Regions from separate parts of the Herbidospora sp. NBRC 101105 genome, predicted to be linked through region 1. Evidence: riboswitches for the same ligand, from Rfam matches in the RefSeq annotation. Region 1 holds a riboswitch; each other region holds the start of a gene.
The links. A riboswitch is a leader RNA that binds a small molecule or an ion and turns the genes downstream of it on or off. The one in region 1 is predicted to bind cobalamin.
Positions count from the first base shown of each region.

Region 2: another riboswitch for cobalamin. It lies ahead of cobN (cobaltochelatase subunit CobN); the one in region 1 lies ahead of QSK34_RS23180 (ribonucleoside-diphosphate reductase subunit alpha).
Region 3: another riboswitch for cobalamin. It lies ahead of QSK34_RS25030 ((2Fe-2S) ferredoxin domain-containing protein); the one in region 1 lies ahead of QSK34_RS23180 (ribonucleoside-diphosphate reductase subunit alpha).

Region 1 is NZ_BSSX01000005.1:535,454-545,355, forward strand. Features, by position in the region: gene QSK34_RS23150 (TspO/MBR family protein) at 1-363, shown strand, start outside; gene QSK34_RS23155 (SgcJ/EcaC family oxidoreductase) at 353-757, opposite strand; gene QSK34_RS23160 (response regulator) at 828-1,469, shown strand; gene QSK34_RS23165 (pyridoxamine 5'-phosphate oxidase family protein) at 1,521-1,925, shown strand; gene QSK34_RS23170 (GAF domain-containing sensor histidine kinase) at 1,918-3,459, opposite strand; gene QSK34_RS23175 (ribonucleotide-diphosphate reductase subunit beta) at 3,582-4,577, opposite strand; gene QSK34_RS23180 (ribonucleoside-diphosphate reductase subunit alpha) at 4,577-6,856, opposite strand; cobalamin riboswitch at 6,931-7,145, opposite strand; gene QSK34_RS23185 (MBL fold metallo-hydrolase) at 7,236-8,009, shown strand; gene QSK34_RS23190 (DUF8508 domain-containing protein) at 8,205-9,902, shown strand, end outside.
Region 2 is NZ_BSSX01000006.1:209,545-219,446, reverse strand. Features, by position in the region: gene QSK34_RS24740 (hypothetical protein) at 1-424, opposite strand, end outside; gene QSK34_RS24735 (hypothetical protein) at 581-994, opposite strand; gene prcA (proteasome subunit alpha) at 1,090-1,884, opposite strand; gene prcB (proteasome subunit beta) at 1,906-2,721, opposite strand; gene QSK34_RS24720 (ubiquitin-like protein Pup) at 2,933-3,142, opposite strand; gene QSK34_RS24715 (hypothetical protein) at 3,473-3,712, shown strand; gene QSK34_RS24710 (serine/threonine-protein kinase) at 3,869-4,756, shown strand; gene cobN (cobaltochelatase subunit CobN) at 4,746-8,237, opposite strand; cobalamin riboswitch at 8,271-8,436, opposite strand; gene QSK34_RS24700 (ferredoxin-like domain-containing protein) at 8,486-9,487, shown strand; gene QSK34_RS24695 (precorrin-8X methylmutase) at 9,484-9,902, shown strand, end outside.
Region 3 is NZ_BSSX01000006.1:274,509-284,410, reverse strand. Features, by position in the region: gene QSK34_RS25050 (FAD-dependent oxidoreductase) at 1-1,117, opposite strand, end outside; gene QSK34_RS25045 (TIGR01777 family oxidoreductase) at 1,171-2,115, opposite strand; gene QSK34_RS25040 (TetR/AcrR family transcriptional regulator) at 2,118-2,723, opposite strand; gene QSK34_RS25035 (glycosyltransferase) at 2,802-4,001, shown strand; gene QSK34_RS25030 ((2Fe-2S) ferredoxin domain-containing protein) at 3,982-4,308, opposite strand; cobalamin riboswitch at 4,344-4,530, opposite strand; gene QSK34_RS25025 (hypothetical protein) at 4,590-5,255, shown strand; gene QSK34_RS25020 (DUF6236 family protein) at 5,535-6,689, opposite strand; gene QSK34_RS25015 (hypothetical protein) at 6,736-7,605, shown strand; gene QSK34_RS25010 (PucR family transcriptional regulator) at 7,607-9,217, opposite strand; gene menC (o-succinylbenzoate synthase) at 9,240-9,902, opposite strand, start outside.

The DNA of each region.
Region 1 (9,902 bases):
GCGGAGGTCCAGCGTCCCCCCTTCGAGCTGCCCATCTGGCTGCACGGGCCGATGTTCGCCTTCCTCTCGCTCACCTTCGCCCTGATCGCCGGTCTGCTCTGGTACGAACAGGCCCGGCCGCTCGCCCTCTGGTGGTGGGTGGCCCAGTTGGTCGCCTACTTCCTGTGGGCGCCGCTCTCGCTCGGGCTCCGCCTTCACTACCTGGCCGCGATCGACGCGGCGATCTTCCTCGCGCTCCAGGTCGTCGGCTTCGTCGTCTTCTGGCGCGACAGCAGGATGGCGGCCCTGCTCCTGCTTCCGTTCATGGCCTGGACGGTCTATCTCACCGCGCTGAGCTACGAGTTCGGCCGGCTCAATACGTAGGGAGGACCTCGGTGTTCTGGCAGGCGGTCAGCAACCATCGGCCGTCCTCCCTGGTCATGACCCACATCGGCGAACCCGGGTTGCCCACGGGGTCGCCGTCGGGCGAGTGGTAGCGCTGCACCACCTTCACGGCGGCGACGTCCGGGCGGAGGAACAGCACGTGCTCGACCTCGAAGGTCACCGACAGGTCCTTCATCGCGCCCGGCAGCACCTTCCGGGTGAAGGCGGCGATCTCGTCGCGGCCGAACAGGCGGCGGCCGTGGCCGGTGGTCCAGATCGCGTCGTGGCGGAAGAGCGCCACGAACTCCTCGGTCAGTTCGTTCTGCTGGGCGTGCTCGACGGTCGCGACGACGGCCCTGATCTCCTCGGTGTCCATGAGCTGAGCGTGCTTCATCAAGTGAGCTTGAGGTCAAGGAGGGCTTAGGTCCCTTCCGCTGAGGACCTCCGGTATCTACATTCGTCCCATGATTCGTGTCTTCCTGCTCGACGACCACGAGGTCGTGCGGCGTGGAGTGGCGGCGCTGCTGGAGTCGGAGGACGACATCGAGGTCGTCGGCGAGGCCGGCACCGCCGCCGCGGCCGTCGCGCGCATCCCCGCCCTGCGGCCCGACGTGGCGATCCTGGACGTCCGGCTGCCCGACGGCGACGGCGTCAAGGTCTGCCGTGACGTGCGGAGCCAGGTGCCCGGTCTGGCCTGCCTGATGCTCACCTCCTACGCCGACGACGACGCCCTCTTCGAGGCCGTGATGGCCGGGGCGGCCGGTTACGTGCTGAAGCAGATCCACGGCTCCGACCTGGTGGGCGCGGTCCGCACCGTCGCCGCCGGGCAGTCGCTGCTCGACCCGCAGACCACCGCGTCGATGCTCCACCGGCTGCGCGACCAGGCGAGCCGCACCGACCCGCTGGGGGCGTTGTCGGAGCAGGAGCGCACGATCCTGGAGCTCATCGGCGAAGGGCTGACCAACCGGCAGATCGGAGAGCGCATGTATCTGGCGGAGAAGACCGTCAAGAACTACGTCTCCAACCTGCTGGCCAAGCTCAACATGCAGCGGCGCACCCAGGCGGCGGCGCTCGCGGCCCGCATGAGGGCAGATCGGCGCGATTAATAGGACTTAGGTCCCTAATCCCCTATATGCCGTTACCGGCAGACTCACGACATGAGAATCGACTCGGCCGGGCTCACGGTGTTGTCGCGGGAGGAGTGCCTGCGCCTGCTGGCCACCACGCCCATCGGGCGGCTCGTGTTCACCTATCGGGCGCTGCCCGCCGTCCAGCCGGTCAACTACGTCCTCGACGGGGAGACCGTCGTCATCAGGACCGCCATCGGTTCCCGCCTGGCCGCCGCGACCCGTGACGCCGTGGTGGCGTTCGAGATCGACGACGTCGACAGGGAGACCGGGTCGGGCTGGTCGGTGACCGTGCTCGGGCACGCCCGCGGGGTGACCGCGCCCGAGGAGGTCGCCCGGTTGTCGAGGTTGCCGCTGATGCCCTGGGCGCCCTCGGCGTTCGACCACTTCGTGACGCTCTCCACCGATGAGGTGTCGGGCCGCCGGATCAACTGACGGGCACGCTCCAGCGCAGGCGGGTGTGCCAGCCGTCGGCCGCGCCGATCGAGAACGAGCCGCCCAGCAGGACCGCCCTCTCCTCCAGGTTGCGCAGGCCGCTGCGGCGGCCCCCGTCGGTGACGCCGACGCCGTCGTCCTGGACGATCAGGGTCAGCACCCCGCCGGTCACCTCGGCCACCACTTCGGCGCGGGTGGCCTTCGCGTGGCGTACAAGATTGGAGAGGGCCTCGCGCAGGACGGCGAGCAGCTGTTCGGCGACCGCGTCGCCCACGGCGTTGTCGAGCCAGCCGTCCATCCGCAGGCCGGGCATGAAGCCCAGGTGGCCGCGGGCGCCCTCGACCAGTTCGACGATGTGGGAGCGGAGGCTCTGCTCGCCCATCACGGCCGGTGACTGGAGGGCGAAGATGGTGGAGCGGATCTGCCGGATCGTCTCGTCGAGCTCGTCGATCGTGTGCCTGACCCGGGTCGCCGCCTCGGGGTGTTCGACCAGTTTGACCGTGCTCATCAGCGTCATGGCGGTGGCGAACAGGCGCTGGATGACGACGTCGTGCAGGTCTTTGGCGATGCGGTGGCGGTCTTCCAGCAGGCCCAGGCGCTCGGCGTCCTCCCGGGCCTCGGCCAGTTCCAGCGCGATCGAGGCCTGGTCGGCGAAGGCGCTCAGCATGCGCAGCAGCGACGGCGTGAACGGCAGGCGGCCCGGCCGTTTGCCGAGCTGGAGCACCGCGCGCACCGAACCGACGCGGCCCAGCGGTATCGACGCCTGGTCGACGAGGTCGGCGAGGTCGCCGTCGACGATCTCGGTGCCGTTGCCGAAGCGCAGCACGGCGACGTCGGCGTCGGCCATCTCGCGGGCCCGGCCGACGACGTGGGTGAGCACCTCGTGTGGCCCGGCGCCCGACAGCAGGCTCGTGGTGACCTCGGACGACGCCTGCAGCCACATCTCTCGGCGGCGGGTTTCCTCGAACAGGCGGGCGTTCTCGATCGCGACGCCGGCGGCCGTGGCGAGCGCCGTGACGACCGCCTGGTCCTCCTCGTCGAACTCGGCGCCGCCGCGTTTCTCGGTCAGGTAGAGGTTGCCGAAGACCTCGTCGCGCACCCGCAGCGGCACGCCCAGGAAGCTGCCCATCGGCGGATGGCCGGGCGGGAAGCCGTAGGAGTCGGGGTGGTCGGAGATCCGCGCCAGCCGCAGCGGCTTCGGCTCCTTGATGAGCAGGCCGAGCAGCCCCAGGCCGTGGGGCCAGTGCTCGATGCGGGCGATCTCCTCCTCGCTCAGCCCGACCGGGATGAACTCCAGGAGGGTGGACTCCTCGCCCACCACGCCCAGCGCGCCGTAGGTGGCGTCGACCAGCCGGGCGGCGGTCTCCACGATCCGGCCCAGCACGGTCTCCAGCTGGAGGTCGCTCCCGATGAGGACCACGGCCTCCAGCAACGAGTGGACGCGGTCACGGGTGGCCAGCACGGCGTCGAGCCGGGTCTGCAGTTCGGCGAGCAGCTCATCCAGGCGCATGCTGGGCACGAGAGGGTGAGCCATGCCGACATTCTGCTCCTAACCGGCGGCGCGGGGCGACCTGCTGACGCGGGTCGGGCGGGTCCACCGGTGACCGTCTCGTCGAAGGGCGTGACGGTCACCGGGGCGCGGATGAGCGGGCGCGGCTAGAAGTCGGCGTCGAAGCTGACCGTGCCGGTGACGCCGACCTGGTAGGCCGAGACCTTGCGCTCGAAGAAGTTCGAGAGCTCCTGCACGTCCTGGAGCTCCATGAAGGCGAAGGGGTTCTTCGAGCCGTACAGGGGCGGGACGCCGAGCTGGGCCAGCCGGCGGTCGGCGACGTGCTCCAGGTAGAGGCGCATGTCGGCGATCGACATGCCCGGCACGCCCTGGCCGAGGAGGTCTTCGGCGAACTGGGCCTCGCAGTCGACCGCCTCGGCGAGCATGCGCCTGATCTCGGCGATCAGGTCGTCGTCGAACAGGTCGGGCTCCTCGGCGCGGGCCACCTCGACGACGTCGAACGCGAACGCCATGTGCATCGACTCGTCGCGGAACACCCAGTTCGTGCCCGAGGCCAGGCCGTTCAGCAGGCCTCGGGAGCGCAGGAAGTAGACGTACGCGAAGGCGCCGTAGAAGAACAGGCCCTCGATGCACGCGGCGAAGCAGATGAGGTTGAGCAGGAAGGCCCGCCGGTCGGCCTTGGTCTCCAGGCTCTTGAGGTCGCCCAGGGAATCGATCCAGCGGAAGCAGAACTCGGCCTTGCGGCTGATCGACGGGATGTTCTCGACGGCCGCGAAGGCCTCGAAGCGCTCCTGCTCGTCGGGCACGTAGGTGTCGAGCAGGTTCAGGTAGAACTGCACGTGCACGGCCTCCTCGAAGAGCTGCCGCGACAGGTAGAGGCGCGCTTCGGGGGCGTTGACGTGCTGGTAGAGGTTGAGCACCAGGTTGTTGGCGACGATCGTGTCACCCGTGGCGAAGAAGGCCACCAGCCGCGACACCAGGTGGCGTTCGGCGGGCGACAACCTCCCCAGGTCGGCGAGGTCGGAGTGGAGGTCGACCTCCTCGACGGTCCAGGTGTTCTTGATGGCGTCGCGGTAGCGCTCGAAGAACGCCGGGTAGCGCATCGGGCGCAGGGTCAGGCTCATGCCGGGGTCGAGCAGCATCACTGGCACGCCTCACAGGACTCGGGGTTCTCCAGGGAGCAGACCTCGGCGGCGGTCAGCACCGGCACGGTGGCCTGCTGGATGCGCGTCGCGGGGCGCGAGCGCAGGTAGTAGGTGGTCTTGAGGCCCGACTTCCAGGCGTAGAGGTACATCGACGAGAGCTTGTCGATGGTCGGGCTGGCCATGAACAGGTTGAGCGACTGGCTCTGGTCGATGTACGGGCCGCGCGCCGCCGCCATGTCGACCAGCGCCCGCTGGGGCAGTTCCCAGGCGGTCCGGAACAGGGTCCTGATCTCGCCGGGCAGTTCGGCGATGCCCTGGACCGAGCCCTCGGCCTGACGGATGGCCGTGCGGATCGGCTCCGTCCACAGGCCGCGCGCCTTGAGCTCGGCGACCAGCGCGTTGTTGATCTGGAGGAACTCTCCACTGAGCGTCTCGCGCTTGAAGAGATTCGACACCTGCGGCTCGACGCACTCGTAGCAGCCCGCGATCGAGGCGATGGTCGCGGTCGGGGCGATGGCGATCAGCAGGGAGTTGCGCAGCCCGTACTCGGCGATCTTCGCGCGGAGCGCGGTCCATTCGGGGCTGAGGCCGTGCAGGTCGGGCTGGAGCCTGCCGCGGGCGGCCCAGGTCTCCTGGTACGCCGGATGCGGACCGTGTTCGGCCGCGAGGTCGGCCGAGGTGTCCAGAGCGGTCAGGTAGATCTCCTCGGAGATCCGGGTGGAGAGCTCCTTCGCCTCAGGGGAGTCGAAGGGCAGCCGGAGCGCGAAGAAGACGTCCTGGAGCCCCATCAGCCCGAGGCCGACCGGACGCCAGCGGGGATTGCTCGCCGCGGCCTGCTTGGTCGGGTAGTAGTTGATGTCGATCACGCGGTCGAGGAAGACCACGGCCGTCTTGACGGTCCGGCGGAGCTTGGCCCAGTCGATGCCGCCGTCGGCCAGGTGGGCGGCCAGGTTGATCGAACCCAGGTTGCAGACCGCGGTCTCCTCGTCGTTCGACACCTCGATGATCTCGGTGCACAGGTTCGACAGGTGCACCACGTTGCCCGGCTCGGCGGCCTGGTTGCAGGTGCGGTTCGAGGTGTCCTTGAAGGTCATCCAGCCGTTGCCGGTCTGGGCCAGGGTGCGCATCATCTTGGCGTAGAGGTCGCGGGCGCGGATCTGGCGCACCTGACGGCCGTCCTGCTCCGCCTTGCGGTAGACCTCGTCGAAGGCCTCGCCCCACAGGTCGGGCAGCTCGGGCAGCTCGTTCGGGTCGAACAGCGACCACATCTGGTCGGCCTCGACGCGGCGCATGAACTCGTCGGGGATCCAGTTCGCCAGGTTGAGGTTGTGGGTGCGGCGGGCGTCCTCGCCGGTGTTGTCCCGCAGCTCCAGGAACTCCTCGACGTCGGGGTGCCAGGGCTCCAGGTAGACGCACGCGGCGCCCTTGCGGCGGCCGCCCTGGTTGACGGCGGCCACGGAGGCGTCGAGGGTGCGCAGGAACGGCACAATGCCGTTGGAGTGGCCGTTGGTGCCCTTGATCAGGGCCCCCCTCGACCGGACCCGCGACCAGGAGATGCCGATGCCGCCGGCGAACTTCGACAGGTGGGCGACCTGGGCGTACCGCTCGTAGATCGAGCCGAGCTCGTCGCGCGGGGAGTCGACCAGGTAGCACGACGACATCTGGGTGTGCCCGGTGCCGGAGTTGAACAGCGTCGGCGAGCTGGGCAGGTAGGACAGCGACGACATCAGGCGGTAGAGCTCGACCGCCTCCTCGGGCGTGCGCGCCAGCCCGCAGGCCACCCGGAGCAGCCAGAACTGCGGGGTCTCCACGGGGAGCCGGGTCTGGGGGTGGCGGAGCAGGTAGCGGTCGTACACGGTGCGCAGGCCGAAGTACTCGAACCGCCGGTCGTTGCCGGTGTCGATCGTGGCGTCGAGCAGGTCGGCGTGGTCGGCCACGAAGGCGGCGGTGGTGTCGCCGATCAGGCCGAGGGCGTGGCCCTCCTTGATCGACCGGCTGAACGTGTCGGCCTCGACCTCCTTGCGGATGTACGCCGCCAGCAGCCGCGCGGCCAGCCGGGAGTACTGCGGCTCCTCGCCGATCATCTCGGCGGCGGTCTGGATCGACAGACGGTCGAGTTCGGCGGTGGTGGCGCCGTCGTACAGGCCACTGATCGTCCTGGTGGCGACCCGCAGCGGCTCGACGTCGTCGAGCCCGCCGGAACAACTCTCCACCGCGGCCACGATCCTGGTCACGTCGACCGGTTCGAGCGAGCCGTCGCGCTTCTTGATGCGCATCCTCGTCCTCTCCTCGCGAACTCACCGAGGCGCGCGGGCACGAGGGCACCGGGCGGGGCCGTCCCACGCGGCCTCGGACCAAAACGCGATTGGCAGGTCTTCGGACTCGCGGGCGTGCTTCGTCGCGAAGCGCCTACCGGCCGTCGCTTCCCAGGCCTTCGGCAGCCCAGTGCTCGATTGACGGCTTTCGTTCCCACTCACCGCTGCGGGGCAGTCCCGGATTCCCACCGGGTTCCCTCTTACGGCGCCCCGGCTGGCGGGCGGGGCGAACCAACGCGTGAGACACCATATCTGGGATCGAGATCGGCTGTCACATCAACATGTGGTGTCCGGCACCCCCGGACGAATCCCCCTGGCGGAGTGTGCGCAGGATGGGGTGATGGAGCGGAAAACCTGCACCGTGCGACTGGTGGGCGGGCCCACGGCGCTGCTGGAGATCGGCGGCCTCCGGCTGCTCACCGATCCGGCCTTCGACGCGCCCGGACCGATCCCCAGCGGCACCCGGACGCTCATCAAGACCACCGGCCCGGCCGTCTCCCCGGAGGAACTGGGCGATCTCGACATCGTCCTGCTCTCCCACGATCAGCACGCCGACAACCTCGACCGCTCGGGCCGGGCCCTGCTCGACGAGGTGCCCGAGGTGCTGACCACGCCCGAGGCGGCCGAACGGCTCGGTGAGGACATCACCGGCCTGCGGCCCTGGGAACACCGGACCTTCGAGCGGCCCGACGGCGGCTCCCTCCGCATCACGTGGGTGCCCGGCCGCCACGGGCCACCCGGCACGGAAGATCTCACCGGCCCGGTGACGGGCTTCGTGCTGACCGCCTTCGATCTACCGGCGATCTACGTGAGCGGCGACAACGCCTCGCTTGAGGCGACCCGCGAGATCACCGAACGGCTCGGCCCGATGGACGCCGGCGTCTTCTTCGCCGGCGCGGCCCGGACCCCGCTGCTCGACGGCTTCCTGACCTTCACGGCCGAGGAGGTGGTGGAGGCGACGTTGATCACCGGCGCGGAGGTGGTGATCCCCGTCCACATGGAGGGCTGGCAGCACTTCACCGAGGGCCCGGCCGACCTGCTGGACGCCTTCGAGAAGTACGAACTCGCCGACCGGCTGCACCTCTTGGAGCCCGGAGAGTCGACCTCGTTCTAGCCGACTGGGATTGTCGGTGATCCGTCCACGAGTGTCGTCAGAAAGCCGTTTGTCCACGTCGCGGACCTGGGCGAAGTGAAACGTCACGGAAAGAAACGGCGAACTCCTCGGTAGTAGCAGAATGTGCCATTTCCAAGGCATATGCGGTGCCACCATGCTCTGTGGAGACCATCTCCCCCAAGGAGCAGAACACCTGTGGCTAATCCCAGAGCACGCCGCCTGATCGCTGCGGCAGGTCTGTCGTTAGCGGTCGCGGCCACCCTGACGACCGTCCCGGCTCCCGCGAGCGCCCTCTCGACCGACGTCGTCATCTCCGGCGTCTACGGCGGTGGCGGCAACTCGGGCGCGACCATCAAGAACGACTACATCGAGCTGGCGAACCTCACCGGCAGCCCGATCAACGTGTCCGGTTGGAGCGTTCAATACGCCTCGGCCGCAGGTGCCGTCTTCCAGATGACGAACCTGAGCGGAACGATCCCGGCCCACGGCAAGTACCTGGTCCAGCAGGCGCCCGGCGCCGGCGGCACGCTGAGCCTGCCGACCCCCGACGCCACCGGCTCGATCCCGATGTCGGCCACCTCGGGTGTCGTCGCGCTGGTCACCGCGCAGGTCCCGCTGGTCGGCTGCGGCACCTCCTGCGCGACCGCCCCGAACGTGAAGGACCTCGTCGGCTACGGCGCGACCGCCAACGTCGAGACCCTCGCGGCCCCCGGCCTGTCGAACACCACGGCCGCCGCCCGGTCCGGCGCTATGACCGACACCGACAACAACTCGGTCGACTTCACCGCCGGTGTGCCGAAGGCCACCAACTCGGCCGGCACCACGGTCACCGCGACCGACACGGGCGGCCCGACCGACCCTACGCCCGGCGCCGTGCGCATCCACGACATCCAGGGCAGCGGCCGGATCTCCCCGATCGTCGGCCAGAACGTCACCAACGTGCCCGGCATCGTCACCGCCGTCCGCACCACCGGCAGCTCGCGCGGCTACTGGATGCAGGACCCGTCGGTCGACGCCGACCCGCTGACCTCAGAGGGCATCTTCGTCTTCATGGGCACGACCTCGCCGACGGTCGTGCCCGGCGACTCGGTGCTGGCCTCCGGCCGCGTCACCGAGTATCGCCCCGCCACGGGTTCGCAGGCGCTGACCGAGCTCGGCGGCACCGTCAGCACCGTCAAGCTGTCGAGCGGAAACCCGCTGCCCGCGCCGGTGACCGTGGACCTGCCCCCGGCCTACACCAAGTCGGGCTCCCTTGAGGCCCAGCCGCTGGAGCCGTCGTCGTACGTGCTCGACTGGCTGGAGGTCCACGAGGGCATGCGCGCCACCGTCGCGGAGACCACCAAGCTGGTCAGCCCGGTCAACACCGAGTTCGGCGAGTTGTGGGTCACCTTCGACCCGGCGCACAACCCGACCCCGCGCGGCGGCCACATCTACCTCGACTACGCCGACAACAACGCGGGCCGGTTCTTCATCCAGTCGCTCGTCGGCGCCCCCGCGGCCAACGTCGGCTCGACGCTGGCCGCCGGCACCACCGGCGTCATCGACTACCAGAGCTTCGGCGGCTACGTCCTCCAGGCCACCCAGCTCGGCGCCATCACCGAGGGCGGCCTCAAGCGCCAGAAGGTGACCCCGGCGAAGAAGGCCGGCGACCTGTCGATCGCGACGTACAACGTCGAGAACCTGACCGTCGGCGACTCGGCGGCGAAGTACCAGCGCCTCGCCGAGGCCGTGGTCGTCAACCTCGGCACGCCGGACATCCTGGCCCTGGAGGAGATCCAGGACAACAACGGCACCGCCACCGGCACCGTGGCGGCCGACCAGACCGTGGCCAAGTTCATCGCGGCCATCGTCGCGGCCGGCGGCCCGACCTACGACTGGCGCTCGATCGACCCC
Region 2 (9,902 bases), on a different contig from region 1:
CGTAGGTCATCCCGCCCTCAGGCCCGACGAAGTCCCCGCCCGCGTAGCGGACCGGGACGTAGCGGGCCTCGTCGCCGTCGAGGGAGACGATCCGGCCGCGCAGCACGCCGTCGGCGCTCGGGGACATCTGGTTGAAGTCGTGCCCTTCGTCGTACTGGAACTTGGCCGACTTGATCTTCGGGATCCGGGCCGAGATCGGGTCCTCCTTGTCGACGTCGGCGCTCACCTGGGGCGTCTGGGCCGGCGCGGCGCTCTCCGTCGGCTCGGCGACGGTCTCCGTCGGCTGCGGCGCGGGGGGCGTCACCGTCTCGGTCACCGTCGCGGTGACCGTGGGAGCGGGGGCCGCCGTCTCGGCCGGAGAGGAACAGGCGGCAATCGGGAGGACGGCCAGGGCCAGCAGGGCCCGCCGGAATGTGATCGTCATAGCGCGCAGCAGCCTAGCGAAACCCGTGTTAAGTCCGTGCAAGTTGAGAGGTATGGGGGAAACCGAAAAAATCGACCCCGCCGTCCGTAGTGAAGAGCCTCTTTCCGTTACGGCTCCGCCCGGCCGGCCACCCGACCGGGTCGGGCCACCCGATGATCAGACCTCCGGCTTCACCTGAGCGGCAGTGTGACCGCCGACCGGTGATGCGGCGGGCTCCGCGTGACCGTGACGTGCTTCGGCGAGGAGACCGCGCAGCCGCCGGACCTCGGCGATCAGCCGGGGCACGTGCTGCCGGGCCTCGGCGATGAACCGGGCGTTCTCGTCCCAGCGCCCGTCGGCGACGTCGGCGTAGCGGGGCTCCTGAATGAGGGTGCAGGCCACGATCTCGTGATGGTCGAAGCCGGGCCAGCGTTCACCGCGCCCGGTGTCGGGGGTGGTGGCGACGGCGACCAGGCACATCGCGTACGTGTCGTCGAGGTTGCGCACGTGCCAGGGCCCGGGGGTCGCGGCGTCGGCCAGCTCCTCGATCGCGGCGAGTTCCTCGTCGGTCATCGGTCCGGCCGCTTCCATCGGGACAGCTCCTCGTCTTCCGCGGGCGGGCGATGGAAACGGGGCGGCCCCGCCGACGTCGGCGGGGCCGCCCCGTTGAAGCGTCTTCGGTTGGACTACAGCGGCGGTTCGGAGCCCGTGTCGATGTCGCCCTCGGGGGCCGTGGGCGGGGGCTTGGGGCCGCCTTCGGGGGTCGCGGGGGCGGGCGGGGTGGGCGGGGTCTCGGGCGGGGGAGGTGTGATGAGGCGCTCCAGACGGGGGCCGCTGAGGCGCAGGAACTTGCGGTGTTCGCGGTTGCGGTCGAGGACGGCGACCTCGAGCTGGGCGGCCGACGGGCGTTCGCCGCCCGGTTCGGTCAGCGCGCTCAGGGCGGCGTCGAGGGCGTCGGCCAGGGGGGCGCCCGGACGGTAGCGCTCCTTCAGGCGGGTCGCCACCGTGTCGGACTGGCCGCCGATGACGGCCATGCCCTGCTCGTCGAAGACCGAGCCGTCAAAGGTGAGGCGGTAGATCTGGTCCTGGTCGGAGGTCTCGCCGACCTCGGCGACGACGATCTCGACCTCGAGGGCCTTGATCGAGTCGGTGAAGATCATGCCGAGCTGGCTGGCGTAGACGTTGGCGAGCGCGCGGGCGGTGACGTCGTTGCGGTTGTAGTTGTAGCCGTTGACGTCGGCGTAGCGGATGCCGGCCTGGCGGAGGGTCTCGAACTCGTTGTAGCGGCCGACGGCGGCGAAGCCGATGCGGTCGTAGATCTCGCTGATCTTGTGGAGCGCCTTGGACGGGTTCGGGGCGACCAGCAGGATGCCGTCGGCGTACTGGACCACGACCACGCTGCGGCCTCGGGCGATGCCCTTCCGCGCGTATTCCGCGCGGTCGCGCATGATCTGTTCAGGCGACGCGTAAGGGAACGGCATGGACACCTGTGGGGTTCCTTTCTAGCGCAGCGGCGCGGTCGGCCCGTCGGGATCGATCATCCGGCCCGACAGGATGGTCTCGACCGCGGCGGAGACCTCCTCTTCGGGCAGGCGGCGGTAGCCGTCGGCGGTGATGACCGCCACGACCGGCCAGATCCTTCGGGTGACGTCGGGACCGCCCGTCGCGGAGTCGTCGTCGGCCGCGTCGTAGAGCGCCTGCAGGACCGTGAGGACGACCTCGTCGGGTGAGGCGTTCTCGCGGTAGAGCTTCTTCAGCGAGCCGCGGGCGAAGATCGAACCGGAGCCGATCGAGTGGTAGAGGTGGTGCTCGTAGGGGCCGCCGCCGACGTCGTAGCCGAAGATGCGGCCGCCGTCGATCTTCTCGTCGTAGGCCGCGAAGATCGGGACCACGACGAGGCCCTGCATGGCGGCGCCCAGGTTCTGCCGGACGAAGGTCGCCAGCCGGTTGGCCTTGCCCTCGGTCGACAGGGAGCGGCCCTCGAGCTTCTCGTAGTGCTCCAGCTCGACCTGGTAGAGGCGGGCCATCTCGATGCCGGTCGAGGCGGTGCCGGCGATGCCCATGCAGGAGTATTCGTCGGTCCGGAAGACCTTCTCCATGTCCCGGTTGGAGATCATGTTTCCCGAGGTGGCGCGCCGGTCGCCGGCCATCACCACGCCGCCGGCGCAGGTGACCGCCACGATCGTGGTCGCGTGGGGGATCTGCTCACCGACGGGGGCGGGCAGCGCGTCGCGGTTGCCCGGGAGCATCTCCGGGGCGTAGCCACGCAGGAACTCGGTGAAGGACGAGGAACCCGTATTGGTGAAGAGGTTGTTCATCCAGGCCTGCTGAGATGCCACGCGACTCCCTCCTAGGTCGTGTTGTTTACGCCGACCCTACTCATGTGACAGCGCTGGTTGCACTCTTCCCGATCAGCTCACCGCGAACCGGGTTCATGATCGGAAATTTTCCCCGCAAACGACTCGTCGCGGCCGGCGGAGGGTTCCGCGGCCGCGACGAGGGACGTGGGCGAGGTGGGCGTTGGCCCCTTTACTCGCCACCCTTCTGCACGTAGGACCGGACGAACTCCTCGGCGTTCTCCTCGAGGACCTCGTCGATCTCGTCGAGGATCGAGTCGACGTCGTCGCTGAGCTTCTCGTGGCGCTCCTGGACGTCGCTTCCCGACTGCTCCTCGACCTGCTCGGTCTCGGTCTCCTGCCTGCCCGTCTGCTTCTGACCGCCGGTGTCCCTGCTCGCCATCGGTGATACCTCCACTCGGGGGACGTGTCTGCTTCATATCTTCCCCGAACCGACCGACAACTCGCCTGAATCGCCATGCGATCTTCAAACGGGTTGACCAGATAGTTCCGCTATCCAATAATTATCAGACAGCACGACTATCCAATCAGATCGGGGTGCCTTCGAATGTCTCCCTCCACCCTTACCACCGCCGGGATCCTCCTGATCACCGTGTCCGGCGTCGCCTTCGGTGGGGCCAGTCTGCTCGCTCATATACTCGGACGTATACCCGGTTATCTGGACAATCCAGTCAGACGGGGACTGTGGCGTGCCGGACATGCCCACGCCGGGGTGCTCGTGCTCTTCTCGCTCGTGGCCCTGATCTACCTCGACCAGGCCGACCTCTCCCCCGGGTTCCGGTCGCTGGCGCAGTGGCTCATCGTGGCCGCGCCGGTCCTGATGCCGCTGGGGTTCTTCCTGTCGGTCGTACGGCCGAAGGACACCCGCCCCAACCGCCTGATCTGGCTCACCGGGCTGGGCGGGGCGTCGCTGGCGGCCGGTACGATCATCTTGGGAATCGGGTTGCTCTAGATCTCCCGGATACGGAGCGAAACCGCCGTCGGCCCACCAGAATATTGAGCGCATGGGGAGCTTGGATTCGGGTCAGACAGGTGGTTGGTTCAGATCGGTAAGCACACGGCGCAGGCTCACCATGGGAGCTCCACATCGGCCACGCCGGGTCCGCCGGTGAAACCCGAGCGCGCGAAGCAGACGCTGCTGGGTGGCCGCTACCAGCTCACCATCCCGATCCGCCGTGACGGCTCGGGCATCATGTGGCAGGCCCACGACCTGCTGCTGAAGCGCGACGTCGCGATCAAGGAAGTCCAGCCGCCCTACCGCACCGACCGTCCCGACATGGAGCTGGCCCGCCGCAAGGCGCTCAACGAGGCCCGGTCGGCGGCCCGGCTCAGCCATCCGGCCATCATCACGGTCCACGACCTGCTGGAGGAGAACGGCCGCCTCTACATCGTGACCGAATTCCTCGAAGGGCTGACCCTCCAGCAGACCATCGAGCACCTGGGCTCGCTGCCGGTCCACTGGTCGGCGTGGATCGGCTACCAGCTCCTCGCCGGCGTCCGGCACGCCCACGACGCCGGGGTCGTCCACGGCGACATCAAGCCGGCCAACGTGCTGCTGACCGGCGACCGGGTGGTGCTGACCGACTTCGGCATCGCGGCCCTCGAACACGAGGCGGCGGCGCCGACGACCGTCCCGGTCACCCGCACGGTCGACTTCATCGCGCCCGAACGCATGAGCGGCGGCCCGGCCACCCCGGCGGCCGACCTGTGGTCGCTGGGCGCGACCATCTACACCGCCGTCGAGGGGCGGCCGCCCTTCCTCGGCACGGCCATGTCGGTGCTCGGCCTGGCCACCACGCGCGACCCCGACCCGCCCTCGAAGGCGGGGCCGCTCGTGCCCGTGCTCGACGGGCTGCTGCGGCGGCGGGCCCGCGACCGGCTGCCCGGCAAGGACGTGTCGTTGCTGCTGGCGGGCCTGTTACACCGTGAGGGCATCGCGGCGGCGACGCCGGGGCGGCGGGCCGACTACCTGCCGCCCGACGCCTTCACGATGTAGCTTCCAGGTCGCCCTCGGTCTCCAGGAAGGCCTGCCGGAGCGCGGCGATGATCTCGGGGTCGGGCTCGGCCCACATGCCGCGTCCGGCCGCCTCCAGCAGGCGCTCGGCGATGCCGTGCAGGGCCCAGGGGTTCGACTCGCTGAGGAACCGGCGGTTCTCCTCGTCGAGGACGTAGGTGGCGGCGATCTTGTCGTACATCCAGTCGGCGACCACGCCGGTGGTGGCGTCGTAGCCGAACAGGTAGTCGACGGTGGCGGCCAGTTCGAAGGCGCCCTTGTAGCCGTGGCGGCGCATGGCGGCCAGCCAGCGCGGGTTGACCACCCGGGCGCGGAAGACGCGGCTGGTCTCCTCGGTGAGGCTGCGGGTGCGGACCGCGTCGGGCCGGGTCGAGTCGCCGATGTAGGCCTTCGGGTCGCGTCCGGTGAGGGCGCGGACGGTGGCGATCATGCCGCCGTGGTACTGGAAGTAGTCGTCGGAGTCGGCGATGTCGTGCTCGCGGGTGTCGACGTTCTTGGCCGCGACGTTGATCCTCCTGTACGCCGCCTCCATCGCCTCCCGCGCCGGCACGCCGTCCACCCCCCGGCCGTAGGCGAAGCCGCCCCACACGGCGTAGACCTCGGCGAGGTCGCGGTCGTCGCGCCACGTGCGGCTGTCGATCAGCGGCAGCAGACCGGCTCCGTAGGCGCCGGGGGCCGAGCCGAAGACGCGCAGCGTCGACCCGTCGGCCCTGACGTGGTCGCGGACGTAGTTGTCCGCCTCGTCCAGGTCGGCCACCAGCTTGACCGCGTCGTCCATCAGGGCGACCACGTGGGGGAAGGCGTCGCGGAAGAAGCCGCTGATGCGGACGGTGACGTCCACGCGAGGGCGGCCCAGCTCCCCAGCCGGGACGATCTCCAGGCCGGTGACGCGGCGGGAGGCGTCGTCCCAGACCGGGCGCACGCCCAGCAGGGCGAGGACCTCGGCGACGTCGTCACCGGAGGTGCGCATGGCGCTGGTGCCCCAGATCGACAGGCCGACCGAGCGGGGCCACTCCCCCGTGTCGGCCCGGTAGCGCTCGACGAGGGACTCCGCCATCGCCTGGCCGGTCTCCCAGGCCAGGCGGCTGGGCACCGCCTTGGGGTCGACGGAGTAGAAGTTGCGGCCGGTCGGCAGCACGTTGACCAGGCCGCGCAGCGGCGAACCGCTGGGACCGGCGGGGACGTAGCCGCCGTCCAGGGCGTGCAGGACGTTGGTGATCTCGTCGGCGGTGCCGTTCAGGCGGGGGACGATCTCGGTCGCGGCGAAGCGCAGGATGTCGCCGACGGCGCCCTCGGCGGTGACCGCGGCGGGGTCCCAGCCGGCCGCCTCCATCGCGACGACCAGCTCGCGGGCCTTGGCCTCGGCGACGTCGACGTCGGTCCGGGCGTCGCCGTTCTCGGTCAGGCCCAGGGCCTCGCGCAGGCCCGGGAGGGCCTGGTCGCCGGCCCACATCTGGCGGGCGCGCAGGATCGCCAGCACCAGGTCGACCCTCGCTTCCCCGGAGGGGACCTGGCCCAGGACGTGCAGGCCGTCGCGGATCTGGACGTCCTTGACCTCGCACAACCAGCCGTCGACGTGCAGCAGGAAGTCGTCGAACTCGGCGTCGTGGGGGCGGTCGTCGAGGCCGAGGTCGTGGTCGAGGCGGGCGGCCTGGATGAGCGTCCAGATCTGGGCGCGGATCGCGGGCAGCTTGGCCGGGTCCATGGCGGCGATGGAGGCGTGCTCGTCGAGGAGCTGCTCCAGGCGGGCCATGTCGCCGTAGGTGTCGGCGCGGGCCATCGGCGGCACCAGGTGGTCGACCAGGGTGGCGTGGGCGCGGCGTTTGGCCTGGGTGCCCTCGCCCGGGTCGTTCACGAGGAAGGGGTAGACCAGCGGGAGGTCGCCCAGCGCGGCGTCGGGGCCGCAGGCGGCCGACAGGCCGGCCGACTTCCCGGGCAGCCATTCGAGGTTGCCGTGTTTGCCGACGTGCACGACGGCGTCGTACCGGGACGAGAGCCAGTGGTAGGCGGCCAGGAAGTGGTGGCTCGGCGGCAGGTCGGGGTCGTGGTAGATGGCGATGGGGTTCTCGCCGAAGCCGCGCGGCGGCTGGACCATGACGACGAGGTTGCCGTCCTGGAGGGCGGCCAGGACGATGTCGTCGCCGTCGACGAACAGTTCGCCCGGGGGCGGGCCCCAGTGGTGTTCCATCGCCTCGCGGAGGTCGGCCGGGAGGGTGTCGAAGTGGGCCCGGTAGTCGTCCTTGTGGATGCGGACCGGGTTGCCGGCGAGCTGCTCGTCGGTGAGCCAGTCGGGGTCCTGTCCCCCGGCGGCGATCAGGGCGTGGATGAGGGCGTCGCCGTCCTGGGCGGCCACGCCCGGGAGGTCGCCGATCGCGTATCCGGCCTCGCCCATGGCCTTCAGCAGCCGGACGACGCTGCGCGGCGTGTCGAGGCCGACGGCGTTGCCGATGCGGGAGTGCTTGGTCGGGTAGGCCGACAACATGATCGCCACCCGGCGCTCGCCGACGGGGATGTGGCGCAGGCGGGCGTGCCGGACCGCCACGCCGGCCACCCGGGCGGCGCGCTCGGGGTCGGCGGCGTAGACGGTGAGCCCGTCGGGGTCGATCTCCTTGAACGAGAACGGGACCGTGATGATGCGGCCGTCGAACTCGGGGATGGCGATCTGCGAGGCGGCGTCGAGCGGGGACAGCCCGTCGTCGGCGGCCTCCCAGGCAGCCCGGTCGGTGGTGAGGCACAGGCCCTGGAGGATCGGGATGTCGAGGTCGGCGAGGGCGCCGACGTCCCAGGCCTCGTCCTCGCCGCCCGCCTGCGCGGTGGCGGGGCGGGTGCCGCCCGCGGCCAGGACGGTGACGATCAGGGCGTCGCACTGCCGCAGGGTGTCGATCAGGCCGGGCTCGGCGGTGCGCAGGGAGGCGCAGAAGACCGGGAGCGGGCGGCCGCCCTTGTCCCGGACGGCTTCGGACAGGGTCCGGATGAAGGCGGTGTTTCCGGCGACGTGGTGGGCGCGGTAGTAGAGGATCCCCACGACCGGCCCCTCGCCGTCGATGGCGTCGCCGAGGCCCCAGGAGGGCAGGGCCGCCGGCGGGGCGAAGCCGTTGCCGGTCAGGAGCAGGGTGTCGCTGAGGAAGTGGTGCAGCTCGGCGAGGTTCGACGGGCCGCCGTGGGCCAGGTAGGCGTGGGCCTCCGCGCACACCCCGCTGGGCACGGTGGAGAGTTCCATCAGCTCGGCGTCGGGGGCCTGCTCGCCGCCCAGCACCACGACGGGCTTGCCGCTGGCCAGCACGGCGTCCAGGCCCTCTTCGTAGGCCCGCCGGCCGCCCAGCAGGCGCACCACCACAACGTCGGCGCCGTCGAGCAACGCGGCCGGGTCGGGGGTCCGGGAGGGGTTCGCCAGACGGTAGGGGGCGCCGCTCGCGCGGGCGCTCAGCAGGTCGGTGTCCGAGGTCGACAGCAAAACGATCATGGCGAAGCCCTCCCTCGGGGTCCGCGCCCCGGGTCGTCTGTCCAGGTGACGGCCGAGTCTCCTGGCTCCCGGATCAGGGCTCACCCCGGCCTTCCCTGTGACAGTGGCCGTCGGTGGGGTTCGCTCCCCGGTGACAGTGGCGGGACCGCGCCGGATTCACACCGGCTTCCTCGTTTGTGCCGTCGCCCGATGAGACTACGGGACTCCCCCGGCTTGCAAGACCCACGGTGGGCTTTACCATCCTCGACGTGGCCATTACCGGACAATCCTCGCGCGACGCCTGCCCCGGCGCGCTGCAGGTCCACCCCGCCGCCGACGGGCCGCTGGCCCGGGTCCGGCTGCCCGGGGGCGACCTGACGGGGGCCCAGCTCGGCGTGCTCGCGGCCTCCGGAGGGGGCGTGCTGGAGCTGACGTCGCGGGCGAACATCCAGGTCAGAGGCGTGCGGGACCCGACGGCCTTCGCCGAGGCGGTCGCGGCGGCGGGGCTGCTGCCCTCGCCGTCGCACGAGCGGGTGCGCAACATCGTGGCCTCGCCGCTGAACGGTTCGGCCGCCTTCCGCGGGGTGGTCCGGGCGCTCGACGAGGCGGTCTGCGCGACGCCGGAACTGGCGGATTTGTCGGGCCGGTTCCTGTTCGCGGTCGACGACGGCTCGGGCGACGTGGCGGGGCTGGGCGCCGACGTGCTGCTGATGTCCCGCGGCGACCGCTTCGCCGTCGTCGCGGGGACGACCGATCTCCGGTTACGGCTCCCGCCCGCCGAGGCCGTCCACGAAGCGGTCAAAGTGGCACAGAACTTCCTGAAGGTCTCCGACGGCGCGTGGCGCATCCCCGACGGCGCCTTCCCCGGCGTCCCCGCGACCCTCCCCACGCCCCGGACCAGCGGATACGTCGGCGACTTCGGCGACACGACCGGCGTGCTGGTCCCCCTGGGCCGGTTGACCACGCGGCAGGCGGACGTCCTGGCCGAGGCCGAATGGCTGCGGGTCACCCCGTGGCGCACCGTCCTGGTCCCCAAGGGCACCCGGTTGCCCGGCGGGCTGGTCACCGACCCCCACGATCCCCGGCTCCACGTCACCGCCTGCACCGGCAGACCCGGCTGCGCGAAGTCGCTGAGCGACGTCCAGCACGACGCCACGCCCATCGGCGTGCCCGTCCACTGGTCCGGCTGCGCGCGGCGGTGCGGCCGGCCCCGGGGCGAGGTCGTGGACATGATCGCCACCCCGTCCGGCTACCAGCGGAGCACACCGTGACCTACATCAAGGACGGGGCGGAGATCTACCGCCGGTCCTTCGCCACCATCCGCGCCGAGGCCGACCTGTCGGCCCTCCCACCCGACGTGGCGCGGGTCGCGGTCCGCATGATCCACGCCTGCGGCATGGTCGACCTGCCGGGCGACATGGCCTGGTCCGGCGGGGTCGTCGCGGCGGCCCGCACGGCGCTGGAGGCGGGCGCGCCCATCCTCTGCGACGCGAACATGGTCGCGGCGGGGGTCACCCGCAGGCGGCTCCCGGCCGCGAACGAGGTGATCTGCACCCTCGCCGACCCGCGGGTGCCCGCCCTGGCGGCGGAACTGGGCACCACCCGCAGCGCGGCGGCGCTGGAGCTCTGGCGCGAGCGTCTCGGCGGCGCGGTGGTCGCGGTCGGCAACGCGCCGACGGCCCTGTT
Region 3 (9,902 bases), on a different contig from region 1:
ACTGGTACTGGTAGAGCGGGTGCGGGAACCGCGCGATGTCGCCGGCCACGAAGACGTCGTCCAGGACCAGCCCGTTGAGGTCGACGGCGCGGCAGCCCGCGTCGCAGGCCACGCCCCACACCCCGGCGGCCAGCCCCGATCCGCGCAGCCATTCGACGTTGCGGATCGAGCCGAGCGCCACCACGGCGACGTCGGCCTCGACGGTGCCGCCGTCGGACAGGTGGGCCCGGCGGAACCGGCCGCCGGCGTCGCCCTCCAGTGCGGTGACGGTGGTGTCGCAGCGCAGGTCGACGCCGTGCTCGCGCTGCAGCTCGGCCGCGACGTCGCCGATCACGCCGCCCAGCGCGCTCACCAGCGGGGCCGGCCCGCGTTCCACGACGGTCACCGGCAGGCCGAGCTCCCGGCAGACCGAGGCGATCTCGCTGCCGGTGAACCCCGCGCCCAGGATCAGCACCCGCCGCGGCCCCGCCGCCAGCGCCGCGCGCAGCCCGGCGGCGTCCTTCGCGGAGCGCAGCGTGTGCACGCCGGTCAGCGCGGCCTCGGCCGCGTCGGGCCACGGGCGGGCGCGAGTGCCGGTCGCCAGCAGGACCCGGTCGAACGGGACCTCGCGGCCGTCGGCCAGGAGCACCTTCTTCGCGGCCACGTCGAGACCGGCGGCCGGGGTGCCGGTCAGCCACTCGGCCTCGACCGGGCGCACCCTCGGCAGCTTGGTGTGCTCGGGCGCGACGTGCCCGGTGAGCACCTGCTTCGACAGGGGCGGCCGGTCGTAGGGCTCGCCGTCCTCCTCGCCGACGACGGTCAGCGGGCCGGTGAACCCGTCGCGCCGCAGCGCCGCGGCCGCCCGCGCCCCCGCCAGCGAGCCGCCGACGATGACGATCCGGCCCTCGAACCGGATCCCGCACGGCCTCGACTCGGGCATGGCGCGCATGGCCGTCCAGTCGAGGTGGATGGCCTGCACGGGGCAGGCGGCCGCCGCCCGGAGGATGTGGTCGCGCTGGCCGTCGGGCGGGTCGAGGTCGTACCGGAGGACCTCCTCCCCCATGCCGAACACCTCGGGCGCGAGGAAGACACACTGGCCGTAGCCCTGGCACCGGGTCAGATCGACGACCACTCTCACGCTGTCAGCCGTGCCCGGCCCCGGCGCCCGGAATGTTCAGAAGGCGGCGATCTTTAGGTAAGCCGCCGTCGCCGCACGAGGTCGCCGGCGGCGTGCTCCCAGTCGGGGTACTCGAACGTGAAGCCCGCGCCGAGCAGCCGGCCGGGCACCACCCGGCGGCTCTTCAAGAGCAACTCGGTGTCGGTACGCAGCACGAACGCGCCGGCCTCCGCCATCCACCGGGTGGCCGGCAGCCCGACCGGCACGCCCCACGCCCTCCGCAGGACGCGCATGAACGCCCGCTGCGGCAGCGGCCCGGGCGCGGCCAGGTTGACCGGCCCCGTGAGGTCGTCGCGATCGACGAGGAACTCCACGGCCCGGACGAAGTCGGCGTCGTGGATCCACGACACGTACTGCGCACCCCCGCCCACCGGGCCGCCGAGACCGATCCGCGTCAGCCGCGACAGGACGTCGAAGACGCCGCCGCGATCGGGGCCCATCACCATGGCCGACCGCAGGGCGACCTTGCGCGTGCCGGGGGTCTCGGCCCGCTCCTGCGCCGCCTCCCACGCCTTGGCGATCTCGACGCTGTAAGCCCAGTAGCGGGGGACGCCGGGCTCGCCGCCGCCGATCACGCCGGTCGCCTCGTCGTTGGGCGCGTCGAGGCGGTGGGCGTAGACGGTGGCGGTGCTCATCTGCAACCAGACCCGGGGAGGCCGGGCGGCGGCCGCGATCGCCGCGCCGACCGCCCGGGTGGAGTCCACCCGGGAGTCCATCATCGCCCGCAGGTTGGCCGGGGTGTACCGGCAGTCGACGCTGCGCCCGGCCAGGTTCACCACGACGTCGCTGCCGTCGATCTCCTGCACCCAGGGGCCGGGCGTCGCGCCGTCCCAGCCGACCTCGCCGTCGCGCGACGGCCGCCTGGTGAGGACGACGACGTCATGCCCCGCCGCGCGTAAGGCGCGCCGCAGGATCGTGCCGACCTGACCGGTTCCGCCGGGCATCACGATTTTGAACATGTTCAAATCATAGGAACCGGGCCTGCGGACATACGCCCCAGGTGCTCGTCGAGCAGCGCGGTGACCTCCTGCGGCGTGTAGTGGCCGACGAGGGCGGCGTTCACGACGCCTTGGGCGAAGGCGTACAGGATGCTCGCCTCCTTGCCCGCGTCCAGGCCGGCGTCGAGCTGACCGGCGGCCTGGGCGGCCCTGATCTGCTCGGCGAGGAAGGCCAGCAGGTGCGCGTATCCCAGCCGCATCGCGGCGGCCTGGTTCTCGTTCACCACCGAGCTCGCCTGGAAGGCCAGCCCGACGCGGTTGAGGAAGCGGCGCTCCTCGTCGAGGGGCAGCAGCTCCAGCACGGTCGTGCGGAGCACGTCGAGGGGCGTCGGCTGGCGGGCGGTCACGGCCGCGACGCGCTCCCCGATCCACATGCCGATGCGCTCCAGCGCCAGCAGCAGCATCTGCTCCTTCGTGGTGACGTAGTACTGCACCGCCCCCATCGACATCCCGGCCTCGGCGGCGACCTCTCTCAGGCTGACGCTCTCCATCCCCTTGTCGTGGACGATGCGGTGCACGGCGTCGGCGATGTGCCGCCGCCGGGCGTGGTGGTCGACGATCTTCGGCATTGCCCGCCATTTTTCTCATGCGAGTGCATGGTAAAAACTGTTTTGTCATGCGACTGTATGACAAAAGAGGAGGGTCGCATGCGAATTCTGATCGTCGGCGTCGGCACACGCGGGGACGTGGCGCCGTACACGGGGCTCGGGGCACGGTTACGCGAGGCCGGGCACGAGGTGGCCATCGCCGCGCACGAGCCGTACCGGGACCTGGTGACCGAGGCGGGCCTCGACTACCTGCCGCTTCCGGGAGACCCGCTCTCCCTGCTCTCCATCAGCGCTTTCAGGCACTACGGCGAGCAGCTCGTCGAGGGCCTGGCCGGGCTCGCCGGACAGCGGGCCGACCTCCTCCTGACCGGTGTCGCGGGCACGCCGGCGTGTCACGTCGCCGAGGCCATGGGCGTGCCGAGCATGGGGGTGCACCTGCAGCCGATCGACCCCACGGGTGACTTCCCGCCCGTCATGAGCGTCGTGCACCGCTCGCTCGGCCGCTGGGGGAACCGCAGGGCGGCCCGGCTCGCGTTCGAGGTGCCGGCCGCCGGGCCGCTGGTCGCCGGGTTGAGCACGAGCATCCGCGCCCGTCTCGGGCTGCCCCCGATGCCCCCGCGCGCCCTCTACCTGCGCCGGGAGACCACGCGCTGGCCGGTCTTCCACGGGTTCAGCCCGCTGGTGGTGCCGCGTCCGGCCGACTGGCGGACGGGACTGGAGGTGACGGGATACTGGTGGCCGTTCCGGCCGCCGGGGTGGCGGCCCGATCCTCGGTTGCGCGACTTCCTGGCGTCGGGCCCGAAGCCGGTCTTCGTCGGCTTCGGCAGCCTGGCCGGCACCCGGGCGGAGCGGTACACCGAACTGGCCGTCGGCGCGCTGCGAGCGGCCGGGCTGCGCGGCGTGCTGCAGACCGGCGTGCACGGGCAACTCTCCGACGACGTGCTGGCGGTCGGCGACGTGCCGCACGACTGGTTGTTCCCCCAGGTCGCCGCCGTCGCCCACCACTGCGGCGCCGGCACCACCGGGATCGGGCTGCTGACGGGGGTCCCCGCGGTGGCCGTGCCGGTCAAGCACGACCAGCCCTTCTGGGCCGCCCGCCTGACGGCGCTCGGCGTGGCCCCGGCCGCGCTCCCCTTCCGCCGCCTGACCTCCGCACGCCTGGCCGCCGCGCTCACCACCGCGGTCACCGACCCCGTCTACCGGCGCCGCGCCCAGTCCCTCGCGGCCGGGGTGGCGGCCGAAGACGGCGCGGCGCCGGTCGTGGCGGCCGTGGCCCGCGTCAGCGGCGCGGCCCGCTGAAGCGGTGCAGTTCGAGGATCGGCGGCAGCGGCGCCAGCCCCGGACCACCCGCGCGGATCCAGTCGGCCACGTCGGCGGTGGCGTGGCCGTCGTTGACGAACGCGAGCCACACCGGCCGGCCCCCGGCGGCCCGCCCTTCGGGGGTCGGCTGGACGACGATGACGTTGGCCTGGTCGCACACGTCGAGACACTCGGTCACCCGCACCTCGGCGACCTCGCCGAGCAGCCGGATCTGCTCGTCGTGGTCGAGATGGGGAACCTTCCGGGCGCTGCCGCAGCAGCAGTCCCGGCACACGGTGACCCGCACCGGCGCCGTCCTCTCTCGGGGAGATCCGCCCCGGCTCGTGAGGAGGCGACCGCGTGAGTCTCCTGGCTCTCGGGTCGACGCTCGTCCCGGCCTTCCCGCCCGCAGGGGGCGGTGGCGCGTTCGGGAGTCGCTCACCGATCACAGTGGCGGGACCGCACCGGATTCACACCGGTTTCCTCGTCCGCCGTCGCCTTGTCCGGGGCATCGTCTCATACGGGGAAAAACCGGTCGGCACGCGGACACACCGCCTTCTACCCTGCTCTCCTGGACACGAGAACGGGGTGCGGATGCGACTGGCCGACCAGACCTGGCCGACACTGATCAGCGAGGTCCGCCTGGGCCGGGACACCTACCGCGTGATCCGGCCGGCGCGGCCCGCCCGGCACGGGATGCTCTTCGAACGCACCTGGAGCGCGGAACTGAACGTCGACCGCGCGACGGCCCTGACGGTCGCGATGGCCTGGGGGCTGGCCGCCCGGTCGCCGAACACCCTGGTCTACCTGCCGCTCCGCAAGGCCCGCCCGGCCGGTTCGGCCAACGAGGAGCGGCTGCTCGATCTGGTGCTGCTGCACCACCGGCTGGGCTTCCCGGCCTCACGCTGGAAGCAGGTCAGGGCCCGGCTGGGCGCGGGGCGTCCGCATCGGGTGGCGCTCCCGCCGACGGCGTGGCGGCCGCCCGGCGACGACGGCCGGCAGCGCCATCGCGGCTTCCGCGACCATCTCCACTCGGACGTCGCGGCGGACACCCTGTTCCTGACCGGCAGCCGCCGCGCCTTCGAACTGGAGATGGAGCAGCTGCGCGGCCTGGTCGAGGAGTGCCCGGCACACCGCGCGGAGGACCCCGGCGCCCACTGCTGCGCCGAGCTCGGGGTCGGCCGGTTCCGCTACACCGACCGCCGCCTTTCGTTGGCGGAACTGCACGTGCAATGGTGCACGCGGCATCGCTGAAGTGGATCCCGTTGCCGGCGGTCCTGCTCCTCGCGGCGAACTACCAGTGGACGTCGACGGCGGCCCCGCTTCCTCCCCCGATACCCCGACCTCACTGGCAGAAGTCGCCGAACGGGTATTCCTCGTCGCCCGTCGCGGGCCGCTCCTCGCCGAGATCTCCTGGTGGTGGCCGGCCGAATACGAAGAGGGCGTGAATCCGGGACGGCTCGACCGGGGTCTCGATGCGGCCAGGGCCGTGCTCTGCGCGGTGGGCGGATCTGTCACGTCCTCCAGCCGACCTCACCGCCGCGAATCGCCGTCGGAGAATCTGGCGGCACTTCGATGGGCCAGCCTCACGACGGCGCTCGGCGCGAGGTCGTGGTGCAGGTGGAAGAGATAGCTGTAGGGCGATGCCGCGAGGGTGGCGCCGCGCTGCCTGCGAACGGATCTCGCCGAGGCCCACACCCCGATGGCGAGCCCGCCCGCGCCGAGGACGACGGCCGCGGTCGCGGAGGGCTGCAGCGCCATCAGCGCCAGCGAACCGGTGACGGCGGCGGGCGCGGCCGCCTGGACGTTGATCGTGCCGAGAACGGTGTCGATCCGGAGTCCTCGCATGGCCTTGTCCAGTTCTCTGACGGCCGGCGCCACCTGGGTCTCGTAACAGGCCCTGAGGTGGTCGGCCAGAATCCCCGGTTCGGAGATCCCGTCGAGATGCCGCGATTCCTCGATCAGTTTGTCCAGCGCCAACCGGAATCTCACCCGCTCGCCGACGTAACGCTCCCTGAAGTCGATGATCCGGTGAACAGGCAGATCCCGCAGGTCTCGCGGATACGCGGCGGTGATGGCGAGATCGAATAGCAAGGTCCGCACCTCCTCGTCCCTGGCCGGCGGCGGTGCCTGCCCGGTCAGCCCGGCGAGGAGCCTTCTCGCGCTGATACCGATCGTCGCCTGCCCGAAAGCGTCGTCGGCGAGAGGGACGGCGCCCAGCTGCGGGGCCAGCTCCGCGCCCAGGATGAGCAGGTAAGCGTGCGCCAGCACGGGATCGATCGTCAGTCGCCCCTCTCCGGCCTCTCGGGCGGTCGACGTCTCGAGGAGCAACTCGGTGAGCGACGGCGCGATCTTCCACCGCGCGAGCGTGCGGTCGAGCTCCCAAGGCCTGATCACCGCTCGGTGTTCCATTTCGGGTGGTACCTCGAACCGGGTCAGGTCGATGTCGGCCAGGGCCGTCGCGAACCGGTTCGCCGCCTGTTCCACGGCGGCGCGTGGCGGTCTGACCGACTTGAGGAACCCCTCACGAACCAGCGCGAGCTCGGTACGGTCGATTCTTGGCAGCGAATCAAGTGCCGAGGCGTCTTCAAAGCGATAGAGGCCATCCAAATACAGGGAAACGGTCTTCAGCCATCCGACATCGCGGACGTGCACATGCGGATAGTAGAGGCCGAACCAGCTGTTCATACATTGATAATGAGGCCGGAAAGACGGCTACGCGAGGACGGCCATTATGGAGATCAGGACGACCGCCGATCCACTCGTCGCGCAGCACTTTCTCGCGACGGAACTTATCGGCCTCGGAGATGCGGTCTGGCCCACGTTCGACATCGCCGGGGCCAGGCGACGCCACCAGGCCGCGATCGCCTTCTGGCATGGTCTGGTAGTGGAAGGACACCGGGAGCCGAAGGGCAGATTGTCCGCCTCACTGCGAACAATGGGCATGTACCTGCAGCTGGCCGACGCCGAACTCCTTCGCTTCCGGCTGGCTTCGTTGACCCACGTCGAGGCGGTTCGCATCTGGAAGAGTTTGGCGCGAGAGGATCCGGCACGCTTCGGATCACACCTCGCCCGGGCGCACACCTTCACCGGAATCCTCTTGTCGAACAGCGACGACGACCTTCCGGCGGCGTGGGACCATCACCGACGGAGTTGTCGAACCTGGCGGAAGCTACTGAAGAAGAACACCGCCGACCATACGATTCTCCGGCATGAGCAGGCCGTTTCCCTCGCGATATATGCGGCCTGCGCCGTACGGAGCGGAGTCGATGAAGAGGCGCTGAACGCCCACGAGAAAATGGTGGCCGTCGCGCGATCGCTCGCCGATGAAGACGACGTCTACGAGAAGACACTCGGAATCGCCCTCGGCAATTTGGCCGCGAGTTTGGCGAGAGTGGGCCGCGCCGAAGAGGCCGTCGATGCCCAACGCGAGGCGATCAGTCTGTGGCAGGCGTTGACCTATACCGATCCCCGCCGATTCCAACACCGTCTTCAGGCAGCTCACGAGGCTTTGGGGCTGCTGAAGCGTGGCGCCCTCCCCCGGTTCGAGAACCCGAGAGAAGGCTTCCGGGGCATCGCGCTGCTCAACTGGGACACCGTCTGACTCAGCGGGGGGCCAGGATGCGGAGCTGGAGCATCGCCGCGAACCGCTGTTCCGGGTCCGTGAGGTCGATCTCGCCCACCTCGGTGACCCGCTTGAGCCGATAGCGCAACGTGTTCGGGTGGATGAACAGGGCGTTGGCCGCCCTGCCCACGTCGCCCAGCGCGTCGAGCCACGCCTCCAGCGTCTCGACCAGGCCCGCGTTGTTGCGTTCGTCGTACTCCATCAGCCGGGCGATCGCGCCTCCCGGGCGTTCGTCGCGGGCGGCGGCCAGGTCGCGCAGTTCGAGGACCAGGGCCAGGGTCTGGACGTCGTCGAGCTGGGCCACGCGCAGGCCCGTGTGGCCTTCGCGCATGACCCGCAGCACCCGGTCGGCCTGGGCCTTCCCGTGCACGATGCCGCTGATGTCGGAGCCGGCGGGGGCGACGGCGACGATCGCGTGCAGGTTGCCGTCGACGCGGTCGACGAAGTCGGCGGCCAGCCGGGCGGCGCGCTGTTCGGGGCTGCCGGTCGTGACGACCACCGGGAGCAGACCGTAGACGGTGCCGCCGACGGCGGCGACCGCCGAGGACGGGACCGTGGCCGACAGGTGGACCGACAGGGCGTCGGCCAGGCGTTCGAGGTCGGTCTGGGGATGGCCGGGCAGCAGGCCGGCGCTCACGATGACCAGGCGGCGGGCCGACAGGCCCAGGCGGCCGAGGGCGTCGCGGGCTCCGGCGCCGCCTTCCAGGACGGTGCCGATCAGGTCGGTGCGCAGCCTGCGCTGGACGTCGGCGCCGGCGCGCAGGCGCAGCAGGTGGAGGGCGACCAGTTTCGAGGCGTCCAGGAGCGCCTGGGTGCGTTCGCGGTCGACCTCGCCGTCCATGGCGGCCCAGATCGAGCCGAGGACCTCGTCGCCGGCGCGGACGGCTATGGCGACGCGCTGCACGGTCGTCTCGTCGTAGCCGAGGTCCTGGGGTTTGACGACGACGGGGGCCTGGTAGCGGTAGAGGTCGCGGAAGACGCCCAGTTCGGTGAGGCGGTTGGCGTAGCGTTCCGGGACCTGGCGGCCGATGACGGTCTCCACGCGGGAGGGGTCGGCCTCGTCCTGGCGGCCGGAGAAGGCGAGCACGCGGGAGCTGCGGTCCTCGATGGTGATGGGGGCGTCGAGGAGGGCGGCCACGGCGTTGGCGACGGCGAACAGGTCGCCCGACGGCAGGCCGCCCAGCGACTCGTGGCCGGTGACGCCGATGTCGCCCTCGGCGAGCATGGCGCGGATGAGGGCGGTGAGCTGCGCCCACGTCGCGCCCCGGCGCAGGCCGATCAGGGCGACGCCGCTCTCCTGGACGGCCGCCCGCACCTCCGGGGTGAGCGCGACCGGGGCCCGGACCACCAGGGCGACCGTGTCGTGGCCGCCGAGGGAGCGCAGCAGCGCGGGCAGCCCGCCGGCGGCGGGGTCGACACCGACGCCCAGCACCAGCGATCGGGGCGCGAGCACGGGTTCGTCGAGCGGGTCGAAGATGACCAGGGCGCTGATGCCCTCCGGGTGGTCGACGTCGCCCGCGACGAGTTCGAGGAGGGTGGAGCCCAGGTCGTCGAGGACGCGGCCGAGGCTCGCACGCGGTCGCTGACTCACGCCCGGAGTATAGGCGCGCACCTCAGAACGGGATCCACTCCACCGACGTCGTCACCCGCTCCAGCAGCTCGGGGATCGGCGCGACGCCCAGGCCGGGGCCGGTCGGGACCTCGACGTGGCCGTCCACGAGGACGATCGGCTCGGTGATGTCGGTCCGGTAGAAGCGGCCGGAGGCCGACACGTCGCCGGGCAGGGTGAAGCCGGGCAGCGCGGCCAGGGCGATGTTGGCGGCGCGGCCGAGGCCGGTCTCCACCATGCCGCCGCACCAGACCGCGACCCCGTGGGCGGCGGCCAGGTCGTGGATCTTCCTGGCCTCCAGGTAGCCGCCGACCCGGCCGGGCTTGATGTTGATGATCTGGCACGCCCCCAGCGTGATCGCGGCGGCGGCGGTCTGCGCCGACACGACCGACTCGTCGAGGCAGATCGGCGTGGCGAGCTGCCGGGCCAGCGCGGCGTGACCCAGAACGTCCTCCTCCTCCAGCGGCTGTTCGATCAGCAGCAGGTCGAACGCGTCGAGTTTGGCCAGGTGGCGGGCGTCGCGGAGGGTGTAGGCGGTGTTGGCGTCCACCTGGAGGAGCACGTCGCCGCCGAACCGCTCGCGGACGGCGGCCACCGGCGCCACGTCCCAGCCGGGTTCGATCTTCAGCTTGATGCGGGCGTACCCCTCGTCCAGGTAGCCCTCGAC